Regions from separate parts of the Streptomyces sp. NPDC024017 genome, predicted to be linked through region 1. Evidence: riboswitches for the same ligand, from Rfam matches in the RefSeq annotation. Region 1 holds a riboswitch; each other region holds the start of a gene.

Evidence for each region. Region 1 has a riboswitch for cyclic di-AMP ahead of AB0G20_RS32760 (NlpC/P60 family protein). Riboswitches for the same ligand answer to the same signal wherever they lie in the genome.
Region 2: it holds a riboswitch for cyclic di-AMP, as region 1 does, so the genes downstream of both, AB0G20_RS04800 (M23 family metallopeptidase) here and AB0G20_RS32760 (NlpC/P60 family protein) in region 1, are expected to answer to the same signal.
Region 3: it holds a riboswitch for cyclic di-AMP, as region 1 does, so the genes downstream of both, AB0G20_RS19145 (transglycosylase family protein) here and AB0G20_RS32760 (NlpC/P60 family protein) in region 1, are expected to answer to the same signal.

Annotation. Positions count from the first base shown of each region.
Region 1 covers NZ_JBEZYZ010000014.1:100,762-110,817, forward strand. Annotated here, with positions in the region: gene AB0G20_RS32740 (response regulator transcription factor) at 1-399, shown strand, start outside; gene AB0G20_RS32745 (NlpC/P60 family protein) at 446-1,504, opposite strand; gene AB0G20_RS32750 (hypothetical protein) at 1,925-2,278, shown strand; gene AB0G20_RS32755 (hypothetical protein) at 2,256-3,185, opposite strand; gene AB0G20_RS32760 (NlpC/P60 family protein) at 3,264-4,442, opposite strand; cyclic di-AMP (ydaO/yuaA leader) riboswitch at 4,451-4,623, opposite strand; gene pcrA (DNA helicase PcrA) at 4,938-7,415, shown strand; gene AB0G20_RS32770 (peptidoglycan DD-metalloendopeptidase family protein) at 7,474-9,126, opposite strand; gene AB0G20_RS32775 (alpha/beta fold hydrolase) at 9,232-10,056, opposite strand, start outside.
Region 2 covers NZ_JBEZYZ010000002.1:20,187-30,242, forward strand. Annotated here, with positions in the region: gene AB0G20_RS04790 (PrsW family intramembrane metalloprotease) at 1-569, shown strand, start outside; gene AB0G20_RS04795 (aldo/keto reductase) at 588-1,532, opposite strand; gene AB0G20_RS04800 (M23 family metallopeptidase) at 1,682-2,716, opposite strand; cyclic di-AMP (ydaO/yuaA leader) riboswitch at 2,728-2,884, opposite strand; tRNA gene AB0G20_RS04805 (tRNA-Met) at 3,184-3,257, opposite strand; gene AB0G20_RS04810 (dihydrofolate reductase family protein) at 3,311-4,447, opposite strand; gene AB0G20_RS04815 (MarR family transcriptional regulator) at 4,537-5,052, shown strand; gene ribA (GTP cyclohydrolase II) at 5,214-5,855, shown strand; gene AB0G20_RS04825 (MarR family winged helix-turn-helix transcriptional regulator) at 5,973-6,473, shown strand; gene AB0G20_RS04830 (ATP-binding SpoIIE family protein phosphatase) at 6,520-7,590, opposite strand; gene AB0G20_RS04835 (ATP-binding protein) at 7,590-8,033, opposite strand; gene AB0G20_RS04840 (STAS domain-containing protein) at 8,033-8,452, opposite strand; gene AB0G20_RS04845 (STAS domain-containing protein) at 8,449-9,366, opposite strand; gene AB0G20_RS04850 (PP2C family protein-serine/threonine phosphatase) at 9,506-10,056, opposite strand, start outside.
Region 3 covers NZ_JBEZYZ010000006.1:438,739-448,794, forward strand. Annotated here, with positions in the region: gene AB0G20_RS19125 (SurA N-terminal domain-containing protein) at 1-635, shown strand, start outside; gene AB0G20_RS19130 (nucleoside triphosphate pyrophosphohydrolase) at 757-1,776, shown strand; gene AB0G20_RS19135 (cytochrome P450) at 1,823-3,121, shown strand; gene AB0G20_RS19140 (transglycosylase family protein) at 3,244-4,200, shown strand; cyclic di-AMP (ydaO/yuaA leader) riboswitch at 4,429-4,595, shown strand; gene AB0G20_RS19145 (transglycosylase family protein) at 4,600-5,283, shown strand; gene eno (phosphopyruvate hydratase) at 5,546-6,826, shown strand; gene AB0G20_RS19155 (septum formation initiator family protein) at 6,943-7,419, shown strand; gene AB0G20_RS19160 (DUF501 domain-containing protein) at 7,473-8,003, shown strand; gene AB0G20_RS19165 (Ppx/GppA phosphatase family protein) at 8,000-8,941, shown strand; gene AB0G20_RS19170 (NAD(P)/FAD-dependent oxidoreductase) at 9,362-10,056, shown strand, end outside.

The DNA of each region.
Region 1 (10,056 bases):
CTGTCCGTGTCGGACGCGGCGGAGGACGTGATCGGCGTGATCCGCGGCGGGGCCCGCGGGTACGTCACCAAGACGATCACCGGCACGGACCTCGTGGACTCCATCTTCCGTGTCCAGGAGGGAGACGCGGTCTTCTCCCCCCGCCTGGCCGGGTTCGTCCTGGACGCCTTCGCCTCCACGGACGCCCCGCCGGTCGACGAGGACATGGACCGCCTCACCCAGCGCGAGCGCGAGGTGCTGCGGCTCATCGCGCGAGGCTACGCGTACAAGGAGATCGCCAAGCAGCTGTACATCTCCGTGAAGACGGTCGAGTCGCATGTCTCGGCGGTCCTGCGCAAGCTCCAGCTCTCCAACCGGCACGAGCTGACGCGCTGGGCCACGGCACGCCGGCTGGTGTGACCCGGGGCGACGGGCCCACGCCCGGCGGGCCCGTCCGCCCACCCGGTCAGACCACCCGGGTCGCCCCCGCGTACGGCATCTCGTCCAGCGGCGCGACGCGTACCGGCGCGGAGGAGTTCGGCGCGTGGATCATCCGGCCGTTGCCCACGTAGATGCCGACATGGCTGATGCCGGCGTAGAAGAAGACCAGGTCGCCGGGGAGGAGTTCGGAGCGGGAGACGCGGCGGCCGGCGGCGATCTGGGAGTACGTCGTGCGGGGCAGGGCGACGCCCGCGGCGCGGTACGCGGCCTGGACGAGGCCCGAGCAGTCGAAGGCGTTCGGACCGGTGGCGCCCCAGACGTAGGGGCTGCCGAGCTTCTGGTAGGCGTAGGAGACGGCCGCGGCCGCACGGGAGTCGGTCGCCTGGGACGAGGCGGAGCCGGGGGCCGCGAGGGTGTCCCGTGCGCCCGTCGAGCGCGAGGCGCGGTCCTGCGATGCGCCCAGCCGGGAACGTTCCTGCACGTCGAGCCGGGACAGCAGCCGCCGTGCCGAGCCCAGCTTGCCGGTGATCGTCTCCTTGTGCTGCTTCAGCTCCGTCCGCCGCGACTTCAACGATGTCAGCTCGACATGGGCGGCCCCGCGCAGCTGCTCGATCTCCCGGAGCTGCTTGCGTACACGCGCGACGGCGGCGTTCTGCCGGTTGCCGGCCCGCTCGACGAACTCGGCGTTCTCGAGGTACCGGTCGGGATCGTCGGACAGGGCGAGCTGCACCGCGGGGTCGAGGCCGCCGGCGCGGTACTGCGCGGCGGCGACCGAACCCAGGGCGTCGCGGGCGGAGTTGAGCCGCTCCTCCTTGCGCGCCGCCTGGTCCTGGAGGTTCTTCAGCCGCTGCCCGGCCGCGTCGGCCTTCTCCTTCGCGCCGTTGTACTTCTCGGTGGCGACCTCCGCCTCCTGGTACAGCTTGTCCACCTTGGCCTTGACCTGGCCGGGGGTGAGCTGGGGCTCGGCGTGTCCGGTTCCGTCGAAGCCCGTCGCCGTCGCCGCGCCCGCGAGGGCGATCGTGGCGGCCGTACGGGCCTTGCCGCCACCCATCGAGCGCTGTCGGGGCTTGCGGTGCGCTGCCAACTGGAGGCCACGTCCTTTCCTCGACCGCCGACGGGTGCGTGCGGCCGCCGGGGGAGCGGACGGGCGGCCTGCGCGTCCGGCGACGGCCCGCACAGGGGGAGCGGACCGCCGCCGGACTTTTCGGCGGTGGTGTCCGACTGCCGCCCCTGGCCCGGGCGGCGGTGGGGAGCCGGGCACCTGGTGGAGGACGCTAAATGTCGCCGTCGCGGGCCGGTGGCAGGTGTGCGGAAGTGTTTCGAGAGGATCGGCGGTGACCGTATGCGACCGCGGCCCCGCCGCGGAGCCGTCGACTTCACTCAGCGTGATGACCGAAGCGCCGAATCATGAGCGAGTGACCGTGATCGGGTGCTATGGGGCGGATATATGCATCCCCGGGCCGGTGTCGGGTGGCCTCGGAGCCCCTGAATAGGCTCCGGCCTCATGGACGTACTCATCCACCTCTTCGTCGGCCTCCACATCATCGGCATCGCCTCGCTCCTGGGTGGCTTCCTCACCCAGATGAAGGCGATGGGCGAGGGTGCCGCCCGCTTCACCCCCGCGATGCTGCACGGCGCGCTGACGATGCTGGTCACCGGTGTGATCCTGGTCGGCCTCAACCAGGCCGACGACCAGTCCGTGAACAACATCAAGATCGGCGTGAAGCTGGCCCTGCTGATCGTGATCCTCGGCCTGGTCTATGTGAAGCGGGACGACGAGAAGGTGGACAAGGGCCTCTTCGGCCTGGTCGGTCTGCTGACCACGGCGAACATCTTCATCGCCGTCCTCTGGACCTGACCCGGGCGTGCCGGGCGGAGGCGAGGGCCCAGGCGGTGCACCCGAGCCACGCGGCCACCGCGATCCACAGCAGCGCCTCTCCGGCGACGCCGAGCCAGGGGACGTCGAGGGCGGCGGCGACCGCCAGGGCGGCCGCGGCCGTCACGGCCGCGGCGAACACGGTCGCCCAGCGCCGCACGTCGTAGTGGTGCCGGGGCCAGAAGAGCTCGGCGAGGAGCAGGGCGACGCAGGCGATCAGCGCGAGCACGAGCAGCGTGACGGTCGTCGTGCGCAGGGTGGCGGAGTTCTCCTCGTTCCACAGGTACAGGCGCGCGCTGTCGGCGTCGAGGAGCTGCGCCCCGGCCAGTGAAGAGACGGCCAGGGCGCCCGCCGCGAGCCAGTGGTCCCCGCGCCCCTCCTCCACCTGCCGGGGCTGGAAGCGGAACAGGGCGAAGCAGTAGAGGGCGAGCCCCAGCCAGAACAGCACAAGAGCGGCGTGGGCGAGCCAGGCCGCCGAGTCGGCCGCTGCGAGCGTGGCGCCGAGCACGGCGAGCCCCTGGGTGGCCACGCAGCGCAGGAACACCGTTCCCCGCCGCCCCTCGGCCTCCACGGTGAGCAGCACCGCCCAGAGCAGCACGGCGAGCGCCAGCAGCGCCTCGGCCAGGGTCTGCAGGCCGGCCGCGGAGAAGCCGGTGCCGAGGACGGCGGCCGCCGCCACGGCGGTGAGCGCGGCCGGCGTCTCCGCCCGCCACCCGCCGTGCGTCCGCTGGGCGAGCCCCGCGGCCGCCACCAGCCAGGCCGCGCAGGCCAGGGCGAGGGCGATGCGGGAGAGGACCTCGTACCCCGCCGGGTCGAGACCGACCGACACGATGCCGGTCGCCAGCGCATACGTCGCCCACCAGGTGGCAAACGGGGAGGGACCGGACATAGCGCCGATGCTAGAGAGCGCCGCGCGCGTTACGAGAGGGGCACGCGCGCGTGCCCCTCAAAAACGTGAGCGGACTTCTCAGGCCGGGCGCACCACGCTGTGGATCGCCGACTCGCCGTCGTAGTAGATCGACTCCTCGCGCACGTACGTGCCGGGCTTCGGGGCGTGGATCATCATGCCGTTGCCGATGTAGATCCCGACGTGGGTGACGTCGTCGTAGAAGAAGACCAGGTCACCGGGCTGGGCCTGGGAGAGCGGGACCGTGGTGCCGGCGTTCACCTGGTCGTAGGTGGTGCGCGGCAGGGTGACGCCGGCGGCCTTCCAGGCGGCCTGGGTGAGGCCGGAGCAGTCGTAGGAGCCGGGTCCGACGGCGCCCCACACGTACGGCTTGCCGATCTGGGCGCGGGCGAAGGCGAGCGCCTTGTCGGCCTTGGTGGCGTACGAGGAGTCGGCCGGGGCTGTCGAGGTGGACGAGCCGGAGGTCGAGGACCCCGAGGACGTAGACCCGCTGTCCTGCTGCTGAGCGGCCTCGTCCTGCGCCTTCTGCTGCGCGGCCTGCTGCCGGGCCAGCTCGGCGGCCTTGCGGGCCGCCTCCTCGCGCTTCTCCTTCTCGATCGCCGCGAGCCGGGCCTTCTCCTCGGCGGTCAGCTTCGACATCAGCTCGCGCGCGTCGGCGAGCTTGCGCTGGACGGTGGCCTTGGCCGTCTTCAGATCGCCCTGCGACTCGGTCAGCGTCTCCAGGCTGTCGGTGGCCTCCTGGCGCTTCTTCATCGTCTCGGACTGCTGCGTGACGTAGTCGTCGACCGCGACCTTCTGACGGCCCGTCATCCGGTCCATCAGCTGGTTCTGGTCGAAGTAGTCCTGCGGGGTGTCCGCGAGCAGGAACGTCGCCGTGTCCGGGGCGGCGGCGCCGGTGCGGTACTGGGCGGAGGCGAAGGAACCCAGCTCCTCGCGCGCCTCGTTGAGCTTCTGGGTGCGCTGGGCGACGTCGTCCAGGAGGGTGTCGACGCGCTTGCGCTGCTTCGCGGTCTTCTCCTTGGCCGCGTTGTACTTGTCGGTCGCCGACTCGGCCTGGCGGTACAGGTCGTCGACCTTCTTCTCGACTTCCTCGAGGCTGGGCTTGTCGTCGGCCTCGGGTGCGGCGTTGGCCGACTGGGACAGCAGGGCCACGGACGTGAGGGCCGCCGTTGCGAGGGCGGGGGTCCGTATGCCTGCCACGCGCGTACCCGTAGGACGCGACTTGCGGTGCGACGCCAAGGGAGGCGACTCCTTCCATGTTCCGCCTACCGGGTTAGCTGTCGGGTTCGGGCGGGTGGTTCGGAAGGTTTGCCCTACGGCCTTCTCCGCACAGGGAGTCGGGCCGATTCACCCCAGGTTCACGGTTGGGTCCCCGGCTCCGGCTGCCGCTGCGGCACGCCGGACTCGGCGGAGGCCGCGCGGCCCGGCGACGTTCGCCGGTGGGGGTCGTGCGGCCTGGTCGCACGGTAGCCAACTCGTGTGGCCCTTGTGAAGGTTGATGGGTGATATGCCCGATACATTTTCGTGACCTTATTCCTGAGCGTTGCGGAGAGTGAATGATCAGGGATGGTTGGTCATGGATGGTCCGCAATTGCGGGGGGTGTGGCAGACCGTGATCAAGCGGTCATGGAGGGCGACAATGGGCCGCCGGGCGGTCGGCGGGATGCCGGGAGCGGGGCGATGTTCTCAGGGCGGCGGCGGGCTGTCAGTGGGGCGCCCTAGACTCGGAGAGCGATGAGCAGCCTCTTTGACGACAGCTTCCTGGCGAACCTCCAGGCCCAGCGGGGCCCCGCGGACGAGCCCCCGCCGCCACCCGAGGACGATCACGTTCCGGAGCCGATTCCGGACGATCTGTTCGGCGGGAAGTTCGACGTGCCCCCGGACCGGGACGCCTACTACCGGGACGGCGCCCCCCGCCCGGTGGTGGACACCGCCGCCCTCCTGGAGGGGCTGAACGACAACCAGCGCGCCGCCGTCGTCCACTCCGGCTCCCCGCTGCTCATCGTGGCCGGCGCCGGCTCAGGCAAGACCCGGGTGCTCACGCACCGCATCGCCCACCTGCTCGCCGAGCGCGGCGCGCACCCGGGCCAGATCCTCGCGATCACCTTCACCAACAAGGCCGCCGGCGAGATGAAGGAGCGCGTCGAGCAGCTCGTCGGCCCGCGCGCGAACGCCATGTGGGTCATGACGTTCCACAGCGCGTGCGTGCGCATCCTGCGGCGGGAGAGCAAGAAGCTCGGCTTCACCTCCTCCTTCTCGATCTACGACGCCGCCGACTCCAAGCGTCTGATGGCCCTGGTCTGCCGTGACCTGGACCTCGACCCCAAGCGCTTCCCGCCGAAGTCCTTCAGCGCCAAGATCAGCAACCTGAAGAACGAGCTGATCGACGAGGAGGACTTCGCAGCCCAGGCCACCGACGGCTTCGAGAAGACGCTCGCCCAGGCCTACGCCATGTACCAGTCGCGGCTGCGCGAGGCGAACGCCCTCGACTTCGACGACCTGATCATGACGACGGTCAATCTGCTGCGCGCCTTCCCGGACGTCGCCGAGCACTACCGCCGCCGCTTCCGGCACGTCCTGGTGGACGAGTACCAGGACACCAACCACGCCCAGTACGCCCTGGTCCGCGAGCTGGTCGGCACCTCCGAGCACCCCGTCGACGTACCGCCCGAGGCCGAGGTCCCGCCCGCCGAGCTGTGCGTGGTGGGCGACGCCGACCAGTCGATCTACGCCTTCCGCGGCGCGACGATCCGCAACATCCTCCAGTTCGAGGAGGACTACCCGGACGCCACGACGATCCTGCTCGAGCAGAACTACCGCTCCACGCAGACGATCCTCAGCGCCGCCAACGCGGTCATCGAGCGCAACGAGTCCCGCCGCCCCAAGAACCTGTGGACCAACGCGGGCGCGGGCGCCACGATCACCGGGTACGTCGCCGACACCGAGCACGACGAGGCGCAGTTCGTCGCCGACGAGATAGACCGCCTCACGGACGCCGGCGAGGCGAAGGCCGGAGACGTCGCCGTCTTCTACCGCACCAACGCCCAGTCCCGTGTCTTCGAAGAGGTCTTCATCCGCGTCGGCCTGCCCTACAAGGTCGTCGGCGGCGTCCGCTTCTACGAGCGCAAGGAGGTCCGGGACGTCCTGGCCTACCTGCGCGTCCTGGCCAACCCGGAGGACTCGGTGCCGCTGCGCCGGATCCTCAACGTCCCCAAGCGGGGCATCGGCGACCGCGCCGAGGCGATGATCGACGCCCTGTCCCAGCGGGAGAAGATCAGCTTCCCGCAGGCGCTCAAGCGCGTCGACGAGGCGTACGGCATGGCCGCGCGCTCCACCAACGCCGTCAAGCGGTTCAACACGCTGATGGAGGACCTCCGCACCATCGTCGAGTCCGGCGCCGGACCGGCCACGGTGCTGGAGGCCGTCCTGGAGCGCACCGGGTACCTCGCCGAGCTCCAGGCCTCCACCGACCCGCAGGACGAGACCCGGATCGAGAACCTCCAGGAACTCGCCGCCGTCGCCATGGAGTTCGAGCAGGAGCGCGGCGAGGAGGAGCAGAGCACCCTGTCCGACTTCCTCGAGCAGGTCGCGCTGGTCGCCGACTCCGACCAGATCCCCGACGAGGAGGACGGCGACGGCGTCATCACGCTGATGACGCTGCACACCGCCAAGGGCCTGGAGTTCCCGGTCGTCTTCCTGACCGGCATGGAGGACGGCGTCTTCCCGCACATGCGCGCCCTCGGCCAGACCAAGGAGCTGGAGGAGGAGCGGCGCCTGGCCTACGTCGGCATCACGCGCGCGCGGGAGCGGCTGTATCTGACGCGGTCCACCCTGCGCAGTGCCTGGGGCCAGCCGTCGTACAACCCGCCCTCCCGGTTCCTGGAGGAGATCCCGCCGACCCACGTGGAGTGGAAGCGGACGGGAGCGACCGCACCCGCGGCCTCCGGGCCGGTCTCGGCGGTGGCGGCCTCGCTGTCCTCGTCCCGCTCGCGCTCCTCGGCGTCGGGCGCCTCCGGTTTCGCCACGCGCCGCACCTCCGAGAAGCCGGTGGTCTCACTGGCGGTCGGGGACCGGGTCACGCACGACCAGTTCGGGCTCGGCACCGTCGTCGGGGTCAAGGGCACGGGCGGCAACGCCGAGGCGACGATCGACTTCGGCGACACCAAGCCGAAGCGGCTGCTGCTGCGGTACGCGCCGGTGGAGAAGCTGTAGCGCCGTGAGGTGAGCCGGTGGGCCCCTGCCCGTTCGACGGACGGGGGCTGCCGGGACGTCACATCGGGTCGATGCCGTGGCTGCGCAGCCAGGGGAGAGGGTCGATCGCCGAGCCGCCGCCCGGGCGCACCTCGAAGTGCAGGTGCGGGCCGGTGGAGTTGCCGGAGTTGCCGGAGCGCGCGATCGGATCGCCGGCCTTCACGGTCGTGCCCGAGGGGACCGTGTAGGTGGAGAGGTGGCAGTACCACGTCTCCGTGCCGTCCTTCGCGGTCAGGATCAGCATGTTGCCGTACGCGCTGTTCCACTGGGTGCGGACGGTGCCGTCGGTCGCGGCCATCACGGTCGTGCCGTACGAGACGGGGAAGTCGATGCCGGTGTGCAGGGACATCCAGTTGATGCCGGACTGGCCGTAGGTGGCGCTGAGGCCGTGTCGCGCGACCGGCAGGGCGAACTTGGGGCGCAGCCTCTCCTTGCGGGCCGCCTCTTCTGCCGCCCGCTTCTTCTCGGCCGCCTGCTGGGCCTTGAGGTCGATGCGCTCCTGCGTACGGCTGGCCCGGTCGGCGAAGTCGTCGGCGCCGGCGGAGAGGCTCTGCAGCTGTGTGTCCAGCTTGTTGTTGGCGGCGGCCGGTTTGACCGGCTGCACGTCCGCCGCGGTCGTCTGCGCCTCCGCGGCACTGTCGTCGGCGAAGCTGCCGACGGAGGCCGCGGCGATCCCCGCGACACCCATCACGCACGCCGAGGGCACCGCGATGGTCATCAGCGCCGAGCGCTTGGGCGGCGTACGGCGGCGGGAACGGGAACCGGCGCGCGACGCGGCCCGCGAGGACGGGGCCGGGGTGATGTCCTCCTGGCCGTCCAGGAGCGGGGCGACGACGGGCAGTTCACCGGTGGTGGCCGGCTCGGCGTCGTCCGCGGCGGGGTCGTGGTAGCCGGCTTCGGCGGACTCGTCGTACGTGACCTGGTCGAACGTCGCGGTCTCGTGCTGGTCGAAGGTTTCAGCGGGGTGCTCGTACGCGTCGGGAGCCGGTGCGGCGGTGCCGTCGGAGTTCCACTGCGTGGCGTCGTAGGCGCCCGTGTCGAAGGTCTGCGTGCCCCAGTCCCACTGCTGGGTGTGGTCGGCGGGGTTGCCCGACTGGTCGGGCTGGAGCCACGCGCCGGCGTCCCACTGCCCGGTGGCGTCGGGAGACGGGGCCTGGGAGGGGATGGCCGACATCGGCTGCTGCTCGGCCGTCCAGGAGGTCGTGTCGTAGACGCCGGTGTCATAGGCGGCGTGGTGCTGGGCCGCGTACGCGTCGTAGTGCACGTTCTCGTGCGTGCCGGTGGGCCAGTGGCCGGTGTCGTATGTACCGGTGTCGTGGCCGCTGCCCGGCATGTCGCCGAAGAGGGGGTCGGTCGCGAAGCTGGCGGTGGCGTGCCCGGTGGCGTCGAAGCCGGCGCCGTGGGTACCGGTGGCGTCAAATCCGGTGGCGGCGTGGTCGCCGTACGTGGTGAAGTCGCCGTACTGGGCTTCCTGGGTGCCGTACGACGCGTAGTGCGCCGAGGCGGCGTCGGAAGCCGGAGCCGGGGTCATGGTCCCCGACGGGTGACGGTCGTTCACCAACTTCTCTTTCGCCTCGACAACAGGGGCTGCCAGAGCAGTGCGGCGACTGTACCCGGCGGTACGCGGGCACGACAATCTTCCGCAGGTTTCGCGCGCGCAGGAAACGGGCATTCGGCCGTGTTTTGGCGGACTGCGGGCACGGGTTTGGCCCTGTGTTCGAAGTTTGTTCGATGTTGATCGGTGCTTCGTCGTCGAGTGACCGCTGTATGACGAATCTCAGGCGACCGTCAGACCGTCGGTGTGTTCGGCGGACGTTTCACCCGGGTGGGCCGTGTCGAGGACCTGCCGTATGCCGTTGGCGACGGCGGGGTGCACGGGCAGGGCGAGATGACCGATGCCGGTCACGCGCACGTTCTGCGCCGTCAGATCGGGATGGTCGATGCAGGCCGACTCCGGCGGGTCCATCACATGGTCCAGGTCGCTCCAGAAGCTGACGAAGTGCGTTCGGCAGTCAGGGGCGGGCAGAGTGAGCTCCTCGAGCACCGGTGAGCCGGGGCGCATCTGGCGCACGATGGGGTGCGCGTTCGCGAAGGGCGCCACTCGGGTTCCCGAGTGCGGCGTGCCGAGCGTGACAAGGGTCCGCACGCGTGTGTCGCCGCCGAGCCGCTGCACGTAGTAACGCGCTATCAGGCCGCCGAGGCTGTGTCCGACGACGTCGACCTGCCTGGCATCCGTACGCTCGCAGATCTCCTCGATGTGCCGGCCGAGCAGCTCGGCGGCGGCACGTATGTCACAGGTCAGCGGCGAGTAGTTGAGGGACTCGATCTGCTGCCTGCCGTGCTGGGCGAGGCTGCGGCGCAGCAGGACGAAGACCGAGCGGTTGTCGATGAAGCCGTGCAGCAGGACGACCGGCGGCTTGGCCTCCCTGGGCAGTTGGGCGGCGCCGTCCGCGGGCAGTGCCGGCACGGGGGCGCGCCGCTCCTGCGTGATGCCGGAGGGGTAGAGGAGGAGATGCCCGGCCAGGATCGCGATCTCCAGGGCGGTGGCCTTCAGGAGAGCCAGGGAGAGTCCCGCCAGTCTGCCCGGAAGCAGGCGCTCGCA
Region 2 (10,056 bases), on a different contig from region 1:
CCGGGCTGCTGCTCGCGATGGGCATGCACGCGATGTGGAACGGCTCGTCGGCGTTCGGCGAGTACGGGTTCTTCGCCGTGTACGCGGCGTTCATGGTGCCCATCTTCGGGCTGCTGACGTGGCTGGTGATCTGGACGCGGCAGCGGGAGCTGAAGACCATACGGGCGGAGCTGCCCGCCTACGCGGCGGCCGGCTGGCTGACCCCGGCCGAGCCGTTCGCGCTGGGTTCGATGCGGGCCCGGCGGATCGCCCGCCAGTACGCCCGCCGTCACGCGGGCAAGGCGGCGGCCCGGGAGGTGGCGCGGTACGAGGCGTACGCGACGTCCCTGGCGTTCCTGCGGCACCGGGCCCGGCGGGGCCGAGCCGGGGCGGACTTCGCCGTCCGGGAGGGGGAGCTGCTGGGCGAGCTGTGGCGGCGCCGGGAGGCGGCCCGCCCCGCGCTGGACCACGCGGCGCGGATCACCGCCCCTCCGGTCCCGGTGGTGGCCCCGCCCTGGCCGGTGTACGGGGTGTACGGCTACGGCCACCAGCCGGCGCCCTACCCCGCGTACAACCCGTACCGCTCCTAGGCCAGCCCCTGGCCGGGCTCAGGCCGAGGCCTGCGTGAGCCGCCCGATCTCGGCCTCCGAGAGCGTCAGCTGCCCGACGCCCACCAGCGCGGGCAGCTGCTCCACCGTCCGCGCGGAGGCGATCGGCGCCGCCACAGTCGGCTGGGCGGCGAGCCAGGCCAGGGCCACCGTGGCCACGGGCACGTCATGCGCCCCGGCGATCTCGTCGAGGGCGGCGAGCACCCGCTGCCCCCGCTCGGTCTCCAGGTGCTTGGCCGCGCTCCTGGCCCGCGCGCTCTCGACCGTCGTGCCGGGCCGGTACTTGCCGGTGAGGAAGCCGGACGCGAGCGCGAAGTACGGCACGGCGGCCAGGCCGGTCCGCTCGGCGAGGTCCCGGAGCTCACCCTCGTAGGTGTCACGGGAGACCAGGTTGTAGTGCGGCTGGAGGGCCACGTAGCGCGCGAGTCCCTCGCGGTCGGAGAACTCCAGGGACGCCCGCAGCCGCTCGGCGGAGATGTTGGAGGCGGCGATGTGCCGCACCTTCCCGGCCTTCACGAGGGAGTCGAGCGCGCCGATGATCTCCTCGACGGGCACGTCCGGCTGGTCGAAGTGCGTGTAGTACAGGTCGATGTAGTCGGTGCCCAGGCGCCGCAGGGAGGCGTCGGCGGCGGCCTTGATGGTGCCGGCGGACAGGCCGCGGAACTCGGGATGCTGGCTGACCTTCGTGGCGACGACGACGTCCGCGCGGTTGCCGCGGGACTTCAGCCACTTGCCGAGCACGGTTTCGGACTCACCGCCCCGGTTTCCCTCGACCCAGGCCGAGTAGGAGTCGGCGGTGTCGACGAAGTTGCCGCCGGCGGCGGTGTAGGCGTCGAGGACGGCGAACGACTGGTCCTCGTCGGCGGTCCAGCCGAAGACGTTGCCGCCGAGGGCGAGCGGGAAGACCTCGAGGTCGGAGGTGCCGAGCTTGCGCAGAGAAGTCATGTTCTGCGTCAACGTCCGTACGGAGTGGCTCATTCCGCTACGGGCGCAAAGGCCCTGTGAACGCTGCCGCCCACCGGCCGGGCATCCGGAAGCCCTGACGTCGGGGGGTCGTCGTCAGGGCCGCCGGCGCTTCTACGGGCGTTTTCCGCTTACGGGTTCAGTCCCTTGCCGCGCAGCCAGGCCATCGGGTCGATGCCGTCGGCGGATCCACCGGAGTGGACCTCGAGGTGCAGGTGCGCCCCGGTGACGTTGCCGGTGGCGCCCACGCGGCCGATGACGTCGCCCGTGCTGACCTTCTGGCCGACGCTGACGCCGATGGAGGACTGGTGCGCGTACCAGATCTCGGTGCCGTCATCGAGGGTGAGGACGGTCTTGTAGCCGTAGGAGCCGTTCCAGCCCGCCTCGGTGATGGTGCCGCTGTGCACGGCCTTGATCGGCGTGCCCGTGGGGGCGGCGAAGTCCAGGCCCGTGTGGTAGCCGGAGGACCAGTAGGCGCCGGCCTGGCCGAAGCTGGAGGTGATGGTGTACGAGGAGGTCGGCAGTGTGAACTGCTTGGCGAGGGCGGCGAGCCGCTCGGCCTCGGCCTTCTTCCTGGCCTCCTCCTCGGCCTTCTTCTTGGCCTCGGCGGCCTTGGCCTTGGCTTCCTCCTCCGCCTTGGCGACGGCTTCCGCCGCGGCCTTCTCGGCGGCGGCCGCGGCGTCCTGGGCGGCCTTGGTCTCGATCTGGTCCTGCTGGTGCTCGACCTGGGCCATGATCCGGGCGCGCAGGGCCTCACCGGCGCCGGCGCCGGAGCTGCTCTGCTTGGTTTCCGCGGTGGCGGTGCCGAGGCTGCTGAGCGGAGTGGCGGAACCTTCGGGGGTGTCGTCGTCCGAGATGAGGGAACCCACCGAGGGCAGGTCCGGGACGGAGATGGACACCGGGGGCTTGCCGGTCTGGGCGCTGGCCATGCCGCCGGCACCCACGGCGGCTATGACGCCGACGCCGAGGACGGTGGAGCTGCGGGCGAGACCTCCGCCGCGCTGCTTGGTGACGCGATGCCGGCCGCGGACGGGACGGATGGACTCCTCGGTGGGGTTCCACTCCTGGAACGGCCCCTCGTCGGTGCGCTGAGCGCCGTAGCCGAAGGTGTCGCTGTCGCGCTTCGGCGCGTACGGGGCCGCGGGGGCAGGCCGGTTGGACGCCACGTGGGCGTACTCCTTTCCTTCCTTCTCGCCTACCGGGTTAGCTGACGGGTTCGGAGCAGGAAGGTCTCCTACGCGCGTATACCTACCGTGCTTTCACGGTGGTATCCGCCCGATTCACCCCAAGTGGTGGTTCCCCGGTTCCCTTTCGGGATTCGGCGCGTGCGCACGGAGCCGCCTTCTGTGACGGCTGGGACGACCGCGCTGCGTTATCGAACGTTAATGGACGCGCGGGGGGTATTCCAGCGATTCCACTTGATCATTAACCTGTTTCGCGCGGACTTACCTGCCATGACTGGCTCAAATCGGGCGAGTTGGCCGCTTCACAAGTGACTGACGGGTTTTGACGGTGCGTCAGTTGTTATGCGGAACGGGATGGTTCGCTCACCGACCGTAATGGGACGCGCGAGAGGTATCGGGAAATGCACCGAGGGCCGGAATCCTTTCGGATTCCGGCCCTCGGCCTTCAGTAGCGGGGACAGGATTTGAACCTGCGACCTCTGGGTTATGAGCCCAGCGAGCTACCGAGCTGCTCCACCCCGCGCCGTTGTGACTCCAGTGTACGCCATCCGCGGGACCACTCTGCACACCCGCTGCTCACACCCGGCGCAGCAGGTGTCGGTTCGGGGCCTTGGCCCGTTCCTCGTGCTCCGGGAGGACGAGGACCTGCACTCCCGCGGCCGCCAGGAGACCGCTGCCGTCGGCGTCCGTCACGAAGGTGTCCGGCTCGCGCCAGGCCGTGACGACCCGTCGTACGCCCGCGTCGAGGATCAGCCGGGCGCAGGGGGCGGGGCGTGAGGCGCGGCGGGCGCACGGCTCCAGGCTGCTGTACACCGTCGCGCCGGGCAGGCGCGGGTCGGCCGGGTCGAGCTTCGCGAGGGCCGCCTCCTCGGCGTGCACGACCGGGTCGCCGGCCTCGCGGGAGTGGCCGCGGGCCAGTTCCGTGCCGTCGGCGGCGACCACGACCGCGCCCACGCTGAACGCCGTGTCCGACGGCGGGCAGCGGTCGGCCAGTTCGCAGGCGAGGGCCAGCCAGTGGTGGTCGGCGGCGGCGGGCAGGGGGCCGGTGCCCGGGGCGGTCGGTTCGTAGCGCATCAGGACCACGTCCTCGATCTGCCGCGACTCCAGCAGCCGGAGCCGGCCGCCCTGGTAGCCGCCGGGGCCGAAGAGGCGGGGTGCCCGGGCGTCGCCCACGAAGAGCGGGGCGAGGACCAGCTGGAGTTCGTCGGCGAGGCCCTGGGTGAGGAGCTGGGTGTGGATCAGGCCGCCGCCCTCGACCATGAGCCGTCGTACGCCGCGGACGTCGTGCAGGTGCGTGAGCAGCCGCCGCCAGTCGAGGTCGGCGCCGAGCGGGACGACGTCGGTGGCGAGGCCTAGGGCACGGGCGCGTGCGGCGCCCCGGTCGGTCGTGTAGAGGACCTTCTCGCCGCCGGTGTGCCAGAAGCGGGCGTCCGGGTCGAGGTCTCCGGAGCCGCTGACGGTGACCTTGAGGGGGTACTCGGGCCGGCCCGCGGCCGTGCGGGCGGCCCGGCGCTGCTCCGAGTTCACCAGCAGCCGCGGGTTGTCGGCGCGGATGGTGCCGGCGCCGATCAGGATCGCGTCGACGGAGGCCCGGACCTCGTCGACCCGGTCGAAGTCGGCCGGGCTCGACAGGAGCAGGCGGTCGGGTCCGGTGTCGTCCAGGTAGCCGTCGAGGGAGACGGCGGCGGACAGCAGGACGTACGGGTGAGGCATCGACGCTCCGCGGCTGGTCGGGACGGCGGGACTGGACGGGTCACCAAGGCGGGCTTGGTTCAAGTTTGAAACAAACCTACACTGGCGGCATGACGACTCGCTGGCTCACCCCCGATGAGCAGCGCGCCTGGCGCGCCTACATCGCCGCCTCGCTGCTCCTGGAGGACGCGATCGACCGGCAGCTCCAGCAGGACGCCGGCATGCCGCACCTGTACTACTCCATCCTCTCCGTCCTGTCGGAGTCCCCGGAACGGCGGCTGCGCATGACCGATCTCGCCGAACGGCTGAAGATCACGCGCAGCCGGCTGACGTACGCGGTCACGCGGCTGGAGAAGGACGGCATGCTGCGGCGCGAGGCCTGCCGGTACGACAAGCGGGGCAGCATCGCCGCGCTGACCGACGAGGGGTTCGCCGTGCTGGAGCACGCGGCGCCCGGGCATGTCGAGACCGTGCGGAGCTTCCTGTTCGACCGGCTCAGCGAGGAGCAGGTGGGGCAGCTGGAGGAGATCTCCGCGGCGATCGCGCAGGGACTCCAGGAGGACGGGGCGCGACCGGCGGCGGACGACGTGCCGTGGCGGCGGAGGTCCTCACCGGCCTGTTCGTGACGCGACGCGTACGCCCGAGGTGCACGTGACGCGCATCACAAGACACCGACACTCGTTGCTTCAAATTTAAAGCACGACTAGGGTTCCGGACGTGGATCTGCTTCAAATCTGAAGCACTACGGCTGTGCAGCCGAACAGGAAACGGAACCCGGAGGCCCCGCATGCCCGACACCCCCGCCGTCATCGCCACCCCGCGCTCCCGCGTCCGGGTCCCGCTGCGCTTCCACGACGGCTACGAGGCCGACGCCGAGCTCGTCACCTTCCACGGGCTGGCCGACGGCCGGGAGCACGTGGCCGTGGTCCTCGGCGAGCCCGGCCCGGTCCCGCTGGTGCGGCTGCACTCCGAGTGCCTGACCGGGGACGTGTTCGGCTCGGCCCGCTGCGACTGCGGCCCGCAGCTGCGCGAGGCCGTCGAGCGCATCGCCGAGCGCGGCGGCGTGCTCCTGTACCTCCGCCAGGAGGGCCGCGGGATCGGCCTCTACAACAAGCTCGACGCGTACGCCCTCCAGGACGAGGGGCTCGACACGTACGAGGCGAACGCGGCGCTGGGGCTGCCGGAGGACGCCCGCGACTACACGGCGGCGGCCCAGATGCTCAGGGCCCTGGGCATCGGCGAACTGGACCTGCTCTCCAACAACCCCGACAAGGCGGACCAGTTGCGGTCCCTGGGCGTCGACGTCCGCGACCGGATTCCCACGGGCGTCTTCACCACCGCCCACAACGTCCGCTATCTGCGCGCGAAAGTCCTCCAGACGCAGCACACGCTGCCGCTCGCCGCGCTGACGGAGCTCAGCGCGGGCTGAACCGCCCCGGTCCGGCCGGGCACTGAACCGGACTGCTTGCCCCTCGGTTCATCGGGTACAGCCTTTGAAAGAGGGCGACCTCATCAGTACCCGGAGCCTTATGGAAGTGACCGTTTCGTGACCGATCTCGGCGGCCCCGGCAACCACCGGGCGAGGGGACCGGGCGATGACCCGGAGGCCGTCGCATCGCAGATCGCCGATGCCGTGGAGAGTCTGACGGCGCTGTGGTCGGTCGCCGCCCAGGAGGCGTCCCTGCGCCTGTCCCTGCACCAGTTGCGGGCGCTGCGCACCGTGCAGGCGGCGCCCGGCCTGAACCTGACGGCTCTGGCGGACGGCCTGGACATCGGTCTCCCCACGGCCAGCCGCCTCTGCGACCGCCTGGCGGCGGCCGGCCTGCTGGAACGGGCCCCGCATCCCGGCACCCGCCGCGAGGTGCAACTGTGGCTCACGACACACGGACAGCACGTCCTGGCCGACGTCGCCGCCCGCCGCGCCCAGGCCTTGGCCACGGCCCTGGCGGCCATGCAACCGGCCGAACGGGCGGCACTGAGCAGGGGGTTGAGGGGGTTCCTGGCAGCCCAGGACACGACGCCCGGCCCCGGTGAGCCCGGGCCGTGATTCCCTACGGTTGATCGGCCGCACGCACGGGGCGACCAGCCGACCGTCAGGCCCCCGAGCCGTGGCGGCTCACGCCGCCGGCGGTCAGGACTGCCACGCACGTGTCGTCCCTCGCCGGCCGGGCCGCGCTGCCCGCGTCCCGGAGCACCACGGCGGCCGCCACCGCCGGATCGCAGCCGGGCAGTACGCCGTCGTCGGGCGGCGTCCAGCGGCTGGGCAGGCCGTCGCTGTGCAGCACCAGCAGGCTGTCCGCGTGCCAGGCGACCCGCTGCACGGGCACGGAAGCCGGGGCCTGCGCGCCCACGATGCCGGGCTGGGACAGCAGCGGCTTCCACGCGCCGTCGGTCCGCAGCCGGGCGCCCACGTTGCCGATCCCGGCGAAGCTCAACTGCCCGGCTTCGAGATCGAGTTGGGCCACGGAGACGGCCGCGCCCCGGGTGGGGCGCAGGGCCCGGCCCAGACGCCGCAGGATCTCGGCGGGCGGCAGCTTCGCCAGGCCGCGCAGCTCATTCACCGCCGCGGTGGAGGCCTCGGCGGCCTTCGCTCCGTGACCGAGCCCGTCGGCGAGCAGCAGGGTCAGACGGTCGCCGTCGCGCACCCGGCCCCAGGCGTCCCCGGAGTACTCGGCCCGGCCGAGGGGGACATTGACACCCCCGGCGCGCGGACCCGGTGCGGGCGGCCCCTGGTTCCGGACTGCGGGCTCGTGGCCGATCCGGGCCATCACGACGGTGCCCCGGCCGGGGGCGCTGTGCAGATCGAAGTCGTTCGCTATGCGCCGGCACGTGCCGAGCCCGGCACCGAGCGAGGCGGCGACGGTCGTGGTGTAGCCGTCGCGCATCGCCGCCGCGACGTCCGGGATGCCGGGGCCGTGGTCGAGCGAGACCAGCTGCACGGCCGCCCGACGGCCGTCGTCGTGCGCACGCTCGACGAGATTGATCAGCACGCGCCCGCCCTCCGCGTGCCGCAGCAGATTGGTCGCCAGCTCCGTCGCCACCAGCGCGGCGGTCGCGGTGCGGTTGGAGGGCAGGCCGGCGCAGGCGCTGGCCTGCTCGGCCGCCACCCGCACGTCCCGCACCCGGGTCGAGTCGTCCACCGGCACGTCCCAGACCCTGCTCATCACGGCACCGTCCGGGAGGGCGGCACGACGGTGGCCCAGGCGGTGACGGTGACGGTGGTCCCCTCACCGGGCCGGCTGTCCACCTCGAACCCCTGCACCAGCCGCTTGGCCCCGCTCAGCCCGAGCCCGAGCCCGCCGCCGCTGGTGTAGCCGTCGGTCAGCGCCTGGTCCAGGTCGCGGATGCCGGGCCCGGTGTCGACGAAGGCCAGCCGCAGCCCGTGCGACTGCCCGGCGGCCAGCGGGGTGATCTGCACATGACCGCCCCCGCCGTGGACGAGGGTGTTGCGGGCCAGCTCGCTCGCCGCGGTGACGAGCTTGGTCTGCTGCACGAGCCCGAAGCCGAGCTCGGCGGCGGCCTGCCGGACCTGCTGCCGTACCCAGGCCAGGTCGGCGTCCGAGCCGATCGGCAGGGTGGCCGGACCGGCATGGCGGGAAGTCTGCATCAAGGACTCCCCTCGCCCCGGCGCGTGGTCACGCCGAGCATCTCCATCGCGCGTTCGACATCCAGGGCCGTCCGCATGCCGGGCAGGGTGAGTCCGAGCTCGACCAGGGTGATCGCCACCGCCGGGCGCATCCCGGCCAGCACCGTACGGGCCGCCAGCAGCTTGGCTCCGGCGGCGATCTCGGCGAGGACCCGGCCCAGGAAGGAGTCGACGATCTCCACACCGGAGATGTCGATCACGACCCCGGTCACCCGGCTGTGCGAGATCCGGGCCGTGATGTCCTGCTGGAGCTGCTCGGCCATCCCGTCGTGCAACTCCCCCTGCAGGGTGACGAGCAGGACGTCGCCCAGCTGGAGCACCGGCACGGTGAAGCCGAAGCCGTGCCCGCCCACCGGGCCGTGTCCCGCCGACCTGGTCATCGCGTGCCCGCGTCCGCCGCCGCGCCGACCGCCCGCAGCGGCGCGATCTCGACGCCCTGCCGGCTCAGCGCGTAGGCGAGCGCGTCCTCCAGGCTGGAGCGGGTGAGCACCGTGCCGAGGTCGATGCCCAGATGGACGATGGTCTGCGCGATCGCGGGCCGGATGCCGGAGACGATGCACTCGGCGCCCATCAGCCGGGCCGCCGCCACGGTCTTCATCAGGTGCTGGGCGACCAGCGAGTCGACCGTGGGCACGCCGGTGATGTCGAGGATGGCGTACCGGGCGCGCTCGGCGACGATCGCGTCCAGCAGGCTCTCCATGACCACCTGGCTGCGCGCACTGTCCAGGGTGCCGATCAGCGGTACGGCGACCGTGCTCTCCCAGAGCTTGATCACGGGGGTGGCCACCTCGTGCAGCTGCTCACGCTGCCGGGCGATCAGCTCCTCGCCCGCGCTGACCGTCGTCTCCATCACGACCAGGCGCAGCGTGCCCATGAGCACGGTCAGCGCCACCACGGACTCCTGGGCCTCGGCGGCGTACGGGTCCGGGAACTCGGCGCGCAGCAGCTCGGTCACCGGCTCGCGCAGCGCGGCCACCTCGTCGGCGACCCCGTCCGGGTCGATGCCCGTACGGGCGCGGGAGGCGGCCATCCGCCCCAGCTGGTCGCGCACGGACTCGAACCCGGACGCCCGGATGTCGTCCACCCTCCCGGAGGCGGCCACAGCCGCCAGGGCCGCGGTCACGGCCCTGCCCGCCTCCACCGCCTCGTCGCGTGACACGGTGAAGACCGTGCGGAACAGCGCGGCGTCCGCCCACCGTTGGGCGATCTGCTCCCGGCGCCGTTCCAGAAAGGCGCTCACCTGGTATGCGGCCGGCTCCTGTTCCGCGTTCTCTTCCGACACCGACACTTGCATCGCTCCCTTGCACGGGCCGAACCGAGGTCACGCGACGGCGCCTCAGCCGTTAGTTGCCGTATGACAAACATTAGTGCCGACGTACGGCACCACCAAACAACTGCCTACCTACGCCCCCGACCTGCACCTTCCCCGTCCCTTACCGGCCACGCCAGTCCAGACACACCACGAGGGCGTCGTCGTCCGGGGTGGACCTGCCGCGGTGGCCCGTCAGTTCGCGCAGGACGGCCCGGGGCACCTCGGCGGCCGGCAGCAGCCGGGTCGACTGGATCGCCCGGGCCAGGGCGGCGTCCCCGTAGGCCTCGCCACCCGGGGAGGCGACGCCGTAGACCCCGTCGCTGACGAAGACCAGCCGGTCGCCCGGCTCGACACGTACCTCCTGGATCACGTAGTCGGTCTCCTCGAACATGCCGAGCGGCAACTGCGCGTCGAAGGGCACCCGCTCCACCGCGCCCCGGCGCAGCCGCAGCATCTGCGGCGACCCGGCGTCCACCGCGCGGACCCGCCCGGTGGCCAGGTCGAAGTCGAGCATGAGCACGGACAGGTAGCAGCGGCCCCGGTAATGGGCGTACACCGCCTGGTCGGCCAGAGCCGCCTGGTCGTCGAGGGGCAACCCGGCCCGGCGCGCGTTGCGCAGGGCGTTGATCGCCAGGTTCGTCAGCAGGGAGGCCTCTATGCCCTCGCCCATGC
Region 3 (10,056 bases), on a different contig from region 1:
GCACCGCGCTCCTCCTCACCGCCGCGATCGCCGCCGCGGCGCCCCTCCTCACCGCCTGCGGAAACGACGCGCATCCCGGCGCCGCAGCCGTGGTGGGCGGCCAGCGGATCACCGTCGCCCAGCTCGACGAGCGGGTCGGCGAGGTACGCGCGGCCCAGCGGGCGGCCGTACAGGACGAGGCCCAGTACCAGCAGGCCATCGCCAGAACCGGCACCCTCACCCGCGACACCCTGCAGACCATGGTCCTGGACCGGGTGCTGCACCGCGCCGCCGAGGACGCCGGAGTGACCGTCTCCCGCAAGGAGATCCAGGCGATGCGGTCCGGCCTGGAACAGCAGGCCGGCGGCGCCAAGGCCCTGGAGACGACCTGGCTCCAGCAGTACGGCATCCCGCCGCAGCGCCTCGACGAGAACCTCCGCCTCCAGCTGGAGGCCCAGAAGCTCGCCGAGAAGCTCGGCACGGACACCGGCCGCCCCGAGTTCTGGAAGGCCCTCTCCGACGCCTCCAAGGACCTGAACGTCGACCTCAACCCGCGCTACGGCACCTGGGACGTCCAGAAGAGCAGCCGCGCCGACGCCAAGACGCCGTGGGTGCGGGACGTCACGGCGGCGGCACAGCCCCAGCAGGGCATGTAGAGCGGGTACGGCACGGACAGCGGGTCCGGCGCGGAGAGCAGGTCCGGCACGCAGGGCACCCGCCCGCCGGGCCCTGTGGACGACTTCGGGCGCTGTCGGCGGCGTGGGATAGCTTCGAACCGTGAACGCCAACAGCCCCGAAGCCACCCCGGGCCCCGAGCGGACCGCTCCCGACGCGGCCGCCGCCCCCGGCCGCATCATCCTGCTCACCACCAGCCACCGTGTCGCACCCGGTCTGCTCTCCTGGCCCGCCTGGCAGGCCCTCCACGCGGCGGACCGGGTGCTGTGCACGGACGGCACACATCCGCAGCTGCCGTATCTGCGCGAGGCGGGGATCACCGTCGCCGAGGCGTCCCCGACCGCCCAGGAGCTGGTCGACGCCTGCGCCGGGGGACACACGGTGGTCGTGGTGGCGACGGGCGAGGGCGAACCGGCCCTGACGGACGGCCTGGCACGCCTCGCCGGCACCGGCCGTATCGCCATGCCCGAGCTGGAGCTGCTGCCCGCCTCCTACGACCTGCCGGGCGCCCGGCTCCTCGATCTCGTCCAGGTCATGGACCGCATCCGCGCCGAGTGCCCCTGGTCCTCCCAGCAGACCCACAAGGGCCTGGCCAAATACGGCATCGAGGAGGCGTACGAACTCGTCGAGGCGATCGAGGAAGGCGACCGCGACGAACTGCGCGAGGAGCTCGGCGACGTCCTCCTCCAGGTCGTGTTCCACGCCCGCATCGCCGAGGAAGCCCGCCCGGAGGAAGGGGAGACCCCCTTCTCCATCGACGACGTGGCCGGCGGCATCGTCGCCAAGCTGATCCACCGCCATCCCCATGTCTTCGGCGACGCGACCGCCACCACCCCGGAGGAGGTCAAGGAACACTGGCTGCGCACCAAGGCGGTCGAGAAGCAGCGCACCTCGATCACCGAGGGCATCCCCCTCGGCCAGCCCGGCCTGGCCCTCGCCGCCAAGCTGGCCTCCCGCGCCCGCACAGCGGACCTGGACATACCGCTGCCACCCGTCGAGGGCATCGGCTACGACCTCCTGGCCCTGGCCGTGCGCGCCGAGTCGGAGGGCGTCGACCCGGAGGCGGCCCTGCGAGCCGCGGCCCGCGCGTACCGGGACGCGATCAGGGAGGCCGAGGGCTGAGCGGCCTGGGGCAGGCGAGCTCCCCGGTGCCGGATACGGTCGAGGCGTGACCGACCAGCCCCAGCCCAGCACCCCCGCGGCCGCTCCCGACCTCTTCACCTGGGAGTTCGCGAGCGACCCCTACCCCGCCTACGCCTGGCTCCGCGAGCACAGCCCCGTTCACAAGACGCGGCTCCCCAGCGGTGTGGAGGCCTGGCTGGTCACGCGGTACGCCGACGCCAAGCAGACGCTCGCCGACAGCCGGCTCTCGAAGAACCCCGCGCATCACGACGAACCGGCGCACGCCAAGGGCAAGACCGGGATCCCCGGGGAGCGCAAGGCCGAGTTGATGACGCATCTGCTCAACATCGACCCGCCGGACCACACCCGGCTGCGGCGGCTCGTGTCCAAGGCCTTCACGCCCCGCCGGGTCGCCGAGTTCACGCCACGGGTCCAGGAGCTCACCGACACCCTCATCGACGGGTTCGCGCGCAAGGGATCCGCCGACCTGATCCACGAGTTCGCCTTCCCGCTCCCCATCTACGCCATCTGCGACCTGCTCGGTGTCCCGCGCGAGGACCAGGACGACTTCCGCGACTGGGCGGGCATGATGATCCGTCACCAGGGCGGGCCCAGGGGCGGGGTCGCGCGGTCGGTGAAGAAGATGCGCGGCTACCTCGCCGACCTCATCCACCGCAAGCGGGAGGCGCTGCCCGCCGAACCCGCCGCCGGCGAGGACCTCATCTCCGGTCTCATCCGCGCCTCCGACCACGGTGAGCACCTCACCGAGAACGAGGCGGCGGCCATGGCCTTCATCCTGCTGTTCGCCGGTTTCGAGACAACCGTGAACCTCATCGGCAACGGCACCTACGCCCTGCTCACCCACCCCGAGCAGCGCGCACGGCTCCAGGCCTCACTCGCCGCGGGGGAGACCGGCCTCCTGGAGACCGGCGTCGAGGAACTCCTCCGCTACGACGGCCCCGTCGAACTCGCCACCTGGCGCTTCGCCACGCAGCCCCTCACCCTCGGCGGGCAGCACATCGAGGCCGGCGACCCCGTCCTCGTCGTCCTGGCCGCCGCGGACCGGGACCCGGAACGGTTCGCCGATCCGGACGTGCTGGACCTCGCCCGCCGCGACAACCAGCACCTCGGGTACGGCCACGGCATCCACTACTGCCTCGGTGCCCCGCTCGCCCGCCTGGAGGGCCAGACCGCGCTCGCCACCCTCCTCACCCGTCTCCCGGACCTCCGGCTCGCGGCGGATCCGGCCGAGCTGAGATGGCGCGGCGGCCTCATCATGCGCGGGCTGCGCACGCTGCCGGTGGAGTTCTCACCGACGGGAGGTGACGAAACATCAGGACTGTGATCTTCACGTGATCTGCGCGGCATTAACTTGTGACAAGTGATCGTCTGCCGATACGTTCACCCATCAACGCGGCCCGGGATTCCGGACGCGTCGGTCACTGATGCCTCGTGAAAGGTCTCCGTATGCTCTCCGGGAACGGTCGGCACCGTCGCCCTCGCCAGGCTCCGGCTCTCCTCGTCGCGGCCGGAGTGACCGGCTCCGCCATCGCGATCCCGCTCCTCGGGGCCTCCGGTGCCAGTGCGGCCGACGGCACGACCTGGGACCGGGTCGCGGACTGCGAGACCGGCGGCGCCTGGAGCCAGAACAGCGGCAACGGCTACTACGGCGGCCTGCAACTGTCCCAGGAGGACTGGGAGAACCACGGCGGCCTCGACTACGCCGCGAGCGCCGACCTGGCCAGCCGCTCCCAGCAGATAGCCGTGGCGGAGAGAATCCTCGCCGACCAGGGGGTCGGCGCGTGGCGCACCTGCGGACTGCTCTCCGGGCTCCAGCAGGACAAGGGGTCGGATTCGTCCGACTCGTCTGAATCATCCGGGTCTGAGGACTCGCCCGGTCTGCTCGACTCGCTGGGTTCGTCTCCTTCCGCGAGTCCTTCCTCGTCTTCGTCGTCGCCTGACACGTCGTCATCGTCGGATGACGAAACCGCCAAGCCGGGCAAGTCGTCCGCATCCTCCGACTCGTCGCAGGACCGGCAGTCCGACGGTTCTCCGTCGGCCACCCCCGAGAGCGGCCGGTCCGGCAACTCGCAGCAGAGCGACGACTCCTCGGCGCCGACAGACGCCGGCTCCGGCCGCCATCGCGGTCCCAGTGCCGACGAGACCGGCACGCCCGAGAGCGGCCGTGCGGACGAGTCCACGGGCCGTCACTCCTCGCGCGGTGACGAGGCCTCCGCTGACGCGTCCGAAGGTGCCTACATCGTGGGCGTCGGCGACAGCCTCTGGTCCATCGCCGACGCCCTTCGGGTCAGCGGCGGATGGCACGCGCTCTACGACGGCAACGAGAAGGCCGTCGGTACCGACCCGAACCTCATCCACCCCGGTCAGAAGCTCACGGTGGAGGGCGAAGGGGACGAGGAGTAGCTGTTCGGGCAGTGCGGAAACGTTGGCGGAAGTCGCCCCCAAACCGCACGAGTTCGCGTCATGATTCGCGGAGAATGTCCCGTTTGAGGCCCGTGAGAGATAGATCTCAGAAGCCCTGATCGTCTTTGAAATTCCGCGGATCGCGTGTCTACGGTCGTGACCGCTCGTCACCACGAGCCCCGGCTGCCGCAACGCCGAATCCTGCCAGCGGCCGTACGGGAACAGTCGTCGCGTCAAGCGCCGTAGGCAGGAGCGGGGGACCCAAGGTAGGTGCCCGACCGGCCAGTTGTGCCGGAAGGGCTTGGGGTGAAGCCGTGTCCCGGGAGGGACGCGGCCGGGCAACTCAACCGGCCCGAACCCGACAGCTCACCTCGCAGGCGTCGGTGAGGGGATCTCTCCATGCTGTTTTCCGGCAAGGGCACGCACCGCCGTCCGTCCAAGGCCTCTCGGGTCATCGCCATCGCCGGTGTCACCGGTGCCGCCGTCGCCGCCCCGCTGATGGCGGCCGGCAACGCCTCCGCCGCCACCGCCTCCGAGTGGGACACCGTCGCCCAGTGCGAGTCCGGCGGCAACTGGTCCATCAACACCGGCAACGGCTACTACGGCGGTCTGCAGTTCTCCGCCTCCACCTGGTCCGGTTACGGCGGCACCAAGTACGCCTCCACCGCCGACCAGGCCACCAAGGAGCAGCAGATCGAGATCGCCGAGAAGGTCCTGGCGAGCCAGGGCAAGGGCGCCTGGCCGGTCTGCGGCAAGGGCCTGTCGAGCGCCGGCTACACCGGCGGCGGCTCCTCGAGCGACTCCGGCAGCTCCTCCGAGCAGAGCACCGAGTCCCGCGAGACCCAGCAGCCGGCCTCCCGCTCCGACGAGCGTCCGGCGGCCAAGAAGACCGTCACCACCCCGACCGGCAAGAAGGTCGAGAAGGGCGACGGCGAGTACAAGGTCGTCAAGGGTGACACCCTCAGCTCGATCGCCGAGGACAAGAAGGTCAAGGGCGGCTGGGAGAAGCTCTACCAGCTGAACAAGGACATCATCGACGATGCCAACCTCATCTACACGGGCCAGCAGCTGCACCTGAAGTAAGCAGCGGCCCACCCGGACCCGCCCAGGGTCCACGGTCTCCCCGCCCCGGTGCGTCATCCCCCGTACGCACCGGGGCGGGGTTTTTTCGGCAACGGGCTTTGTTCCGTTCGGAAACAATTTACTCTCGGTTCTGTCCATGGGGTGGGCGACCCGGTGGCCGATCGCCCGGAGCCGGTTAGGCTCATGTCGCGAGCCACCGGGCCCGCACCTCGCCGGGTCCACGCGACCCGCGTCACCGCGTCACACCAAGAAGGAGATGCTCGTGCCGTCCATCGACGTCGTCGTAGCCCGGGAAATCCTGGACTCCCGAGGCAACCCCACGGTCGAGGTCGAGGTCGGCCTCGACGACGGCAGCACCGGTCGTGCCGCCGTCCCGTCCGGCGCCTCCACGGGCGCCTTCGAGGCCATCGAGCTCCGCGACGGCGACTCGAACCGCTACCTCGGCAAGGGTGTGGAGAAGGCCGTGCTCGCGGTCATCGAGCAGATCGGCCCGGAGCTGGTCGGCTACGACGCCACCGAGCAGCGTCTGATCGACCAGGCCATGTTCGACCTGGACGCCACCGACAACAAGGGCTCCCTCGGCGCCAACGCCATCCTCGGCGTCTCCCTCGCCGTCGCCCACGCCGCCTCCGAGGCCAGCGACCTGCCGCTGTTCCGCTACCTGGGCGGCCCCAACGCGCACCTGCTGCCGGTGCCGATGATGAACATCCTGAACGGCGGCTCGCACGCCGACTCCAACGTGGACATCCAGGAGTTCATGATCGCCCCGATCGGCGCGGAGTCCTTCTCCGAGGCCCTGCGCTGGGGCGCCGAGGTCTACCACACGCTGAAGAAGGTCCTGAAGAGCAAGGGCCTGGCCACCGGCCTCGGCGACGAGGGCGGCTTCGCCCCGAACCTCGGCTCCAACCGCGAGGCCCTCGACCTCATCCTCGAGGCCGTCAAGGAAGCCGGCTACACCCCCGGCGAGCAGATCGCCCTGGCGCTCGACGTCGCCGCCTCCGAGTTCTACAAGGACGGCGTCTACACCTTCGAGGGCAAGCAGCGCTCGGCCGCCGAGATGACCGAGTACTACGCGGAGCTCGTCGACGCGTACCCGCTCGTCTCCATCGAGGACCCGCTGTTCGAGGACGACTGGGAGGGCTGGAAGACCATCACCGCCAAGCTCGGTGACAAGGTCCAGCTCGTCGGCGACGACCTGTTCGTCACCAACCCCGAGCGCCTGGCCCGCGGCATCGACGAGGGCGCCGCCAACGCGCTCCTGGTCAAGGTCAACCAGATCGGCTCGCTGACCGAGACCCTGGACGCCGTCGAGCTGGCCCAGCGCAACGGCTTCAAGTGCATGATGTCGCACCGCTCCGGTGAGACCGAGGACGTCACCATCGCCGACCTGGCCGTCGCCACCAACTGCGGCCAGATCAAGACCGGCGCCCCGGCCCGCTCCGAGCGCGTCGCCAAGTACAACCAGCTGCTGCGCATCGAGGAGATCCTCGACGACGCCGCGGTCTACGCCGGCCGCAGCGCCTTCCCGCGCTTCAAGGGCTGATCAGCAAAAGCCCCGGCCCGTCGAGGCTTGCGCCAGTCGTACGTACGTCCCCGTACTCGGTCCCGTACCGTGTCCGGGGACGTACGCGCGTATGACGTGGAGCGGGAGGCGGACAGATGGCCGTGAAGGACCGGGACCGGTTCTCCACCGCGACCAGGATCCGGCTGCTCGGTGAGCAGACCGCGGCCCGGGTCTACCGCTCCCAGACCAAGCGCCAGGCCCGCCGCTCGCGGCTGACCGGCCGGGCCGCGCTGCTCGCCCTGGTGATGTGCTCGCTGATCGTGGCCCTGGCCTACCCGATGCGGGAGTACGTCTCGCAGCGCGCCGAGATCGAGGACCTCCAGCGCGAACAGCAGCAGGCCCGAGAGCGCGTCGAACGGCTGCGCGACCTGAAGGCGCGCTGGCAGGACGACGCGTACGCCGAGCAGCAGATCCGGCAGCGGTTGCACTACGTCATGCCGGGGGAGACGGGCTTCATCGTCGTCGACCCGCGCGCGGCGAAGCAGTCGCGCACCGACCTGGGGGCGGCCGACCGCCCCTGGTACTCGAACGTCTGGGACGGGGTCGACAAGGCCGACGCCTCCGGCCAGTGACCCGAGCCCCAGTCAGTGACCTGAACCCAGAGAAAGACAGCCTGAAGACAGTCATGGAAACGCCCCCGCCGACCACCCCGCGCACCGAGCCCAGCGACGCCGACGTCGAGGCCTTCAAGCAGCAGCTCGGTCGGCCCCCGCGCGGTCTGCGCGCGATCGCGCACCGCTGCCCGTGCGGACAGCCGGACGTCGTCGAGACGGCCCCGCGGCTGCCGGACGGCACGCCGTTCCCCACGCTGTACTACCTGACGTGCCCCAAGGCGAACTCGGCCATCGGCACGCTGGAGGCCAACGGCGTGATGAAGGAGATGACCGAGCGGCTGGACTCGGACCCGGAGCTGGCGGCGGCGTACCGCGCCGCGCACGAGGACTACATCCGGCGGCGCGACGAGATCGAGGAGCTGAAGAACTTCCCGAGCGCGGGCGGCATGCCGGACCGGGTGAAGTGCCTGCACGTCCTCGTGGCCCACTCCCTGGCCGCGGGGCCGGGCGTGAACCCGCTCGGGGACGAGGCGATCGCGATGCTGCCCGAGTGGTGGCGCAAGGGCCCGTGCGTGACGGCCGTCGAGGAGGACGCCCAGTGACCCGTGTCGCCGCCGTGGACTGCGGTACGAACTCCATCCGGCTCCTGGTCGCCGACGCGGACCCTGCCACCGGTGAGCTCGTCGACCTGGACCGCCGCATGACGATCGTGCGGCTCGGGCAGGGTGTCGACCGCACCGGCCGGCTCGCCCCCGAGGCGCTGCAGCGGACCTTCGCGGCGTGCCGCGAGTACGCCGGGATCATCAAGGAGCACGGGGCGGAGCGGCTGCGGTTCGTGGCGACGTCCGCCTCCCGGGACGCCGAGAACCGGGACGAGTTCGTGCGCGGTGTGCTGGACATCCTGGGCGTCGAGCCCGAGGTGATCACCGGGGACCAGGAGGCCGAGTTCTCCTTCACCGGCGCCACCAAGGAACTCGCCGGCGGCGACCACCTCCCGAAGCCCTACCTGGTGGTGGACATCGGCGGCGGCTCGACCGAGTTCGTCGTGGGCGACGACCGCGTCCGGGCGGCCCGCTCGGTGGACATCGGCTGCGTCCGCATGACCGAGCGGCACCTGGCCCGGGACGGGGTGGTGAGCGACCCGCCGTCCGAGGAGCAGATCGCGGCGATGCGGGCCGACACCGAGGCCGCGCTCGACCTCGCCGAGCAGACCGTTCCGCTGCGCGAGGCGCGCACGCTGGTCGGCCTGGCCGGCTCCGTGACGACCGTGTCGGCGATCGCGCAGGAGATGCCCGAGTACGACTCCGAGGCCATCCACCACTCCCGCGTCTCCCACGACCGGGTCCGCGAGATCACCGAGTGGCTGCTTCGCTCCACCCACGCCGAGCGCGCGGCCGTGCCCTCCATGCACCCGGGCCGGGTCGACGTGATCGGGGCGGGCGCCCTGGTACTCCTGTCGATCATGGAGCGGATCGGAGTGCAGGAGGTCGTCGTGAGCGAGCACGACATCCTCGACGGCATCGCGTGGTCGGTCGCCTAGCCCGCTTCTGAGCAGGCATGGATCACGAATGAGCGCGTCCGGGAGGCTCGGACGAACCCCCGGCGACAGCCCGTCGGAAAAGTTCGTGAAGTTCTTCACAAGGAATTCGGCCCTCCCGGGCGATGAGAGGGGTCCCGTTGACCCGTCCGGGGGCTGAACAGGCCCTTGAACATGTTCAGAAGCATGGTATGGAGGTGTCCGGGAAGGCGCTCGGAGCGGCGCTCGAGGAGGGCCTCACGGAGGCCCTTCGGACACAGAGAGGCAGCTCACGCGGCATTGACAACGCTCCGGGGTGCACAAAGGAGCCCGGTTGTCACCATGACGTGGATCACGCGAGCCGCGGAGGATAGCACACACCCCACCCGAGCTTGTGAAGGGGCGCACGAGCCACCCCCCTGAGACGGGTGGATACTCGATGGCATGAGCACCACGGAGCGTCCCAGGATCCTCGTAGTAGGCGGTGGGTACGTAGGCCTGTACGCAGCTCGGCGCATCCAGAAGAAGATGCGCTACGGCGAGGCGACCGTCACGGTCGTCGACCCCCGGTCGTACATGACCTACCAGCCCTTCCTCCCCGAAGCCGCCGCCGGCAACATCTCCCCGCGCCACGTCGTCGTCCCGCTGCGACGCGTGCTGCCCAAGGCGGAGGTTCTCACCGGCCGGGTCACCACCATCGACCAGGACCGCAAGGTCGCCACGGTCTCCCCGCTGGTCGGCGAGGCCTACGAGCTGCCCTTCGACTACCTGGTGATCGCGCTCGGCGCGGTCTCCCGCACCTTCCCGATCCCCGGCCTCGCCGAGCAGGGCATCGGCATGAAGGGCGTCGAGGAGGCCATCGGCCTGCGCAACCACGTCCTCGAGCAGCTCGACAAGGCCGACTCCACCACCGACGAGGAGATCCGCCGCAAGGCGCTCACCTTCGTCTTCGTGGGCGGCGGTTTCGCCGGTGCGGAGACCATCGGCGAGGTCGAGGACATGGCCCGGGACGCCTCGAAGTACTACAAGAACGTGTCCCGCGAGGACATGCGCTTCATCCTCGTCGACGCCGCCGACAAGATCCTCCCCGAGGTCGGCCCCAAGCTCGGCAAGTACGGCAAGGAGCACCTCGAGGGCCG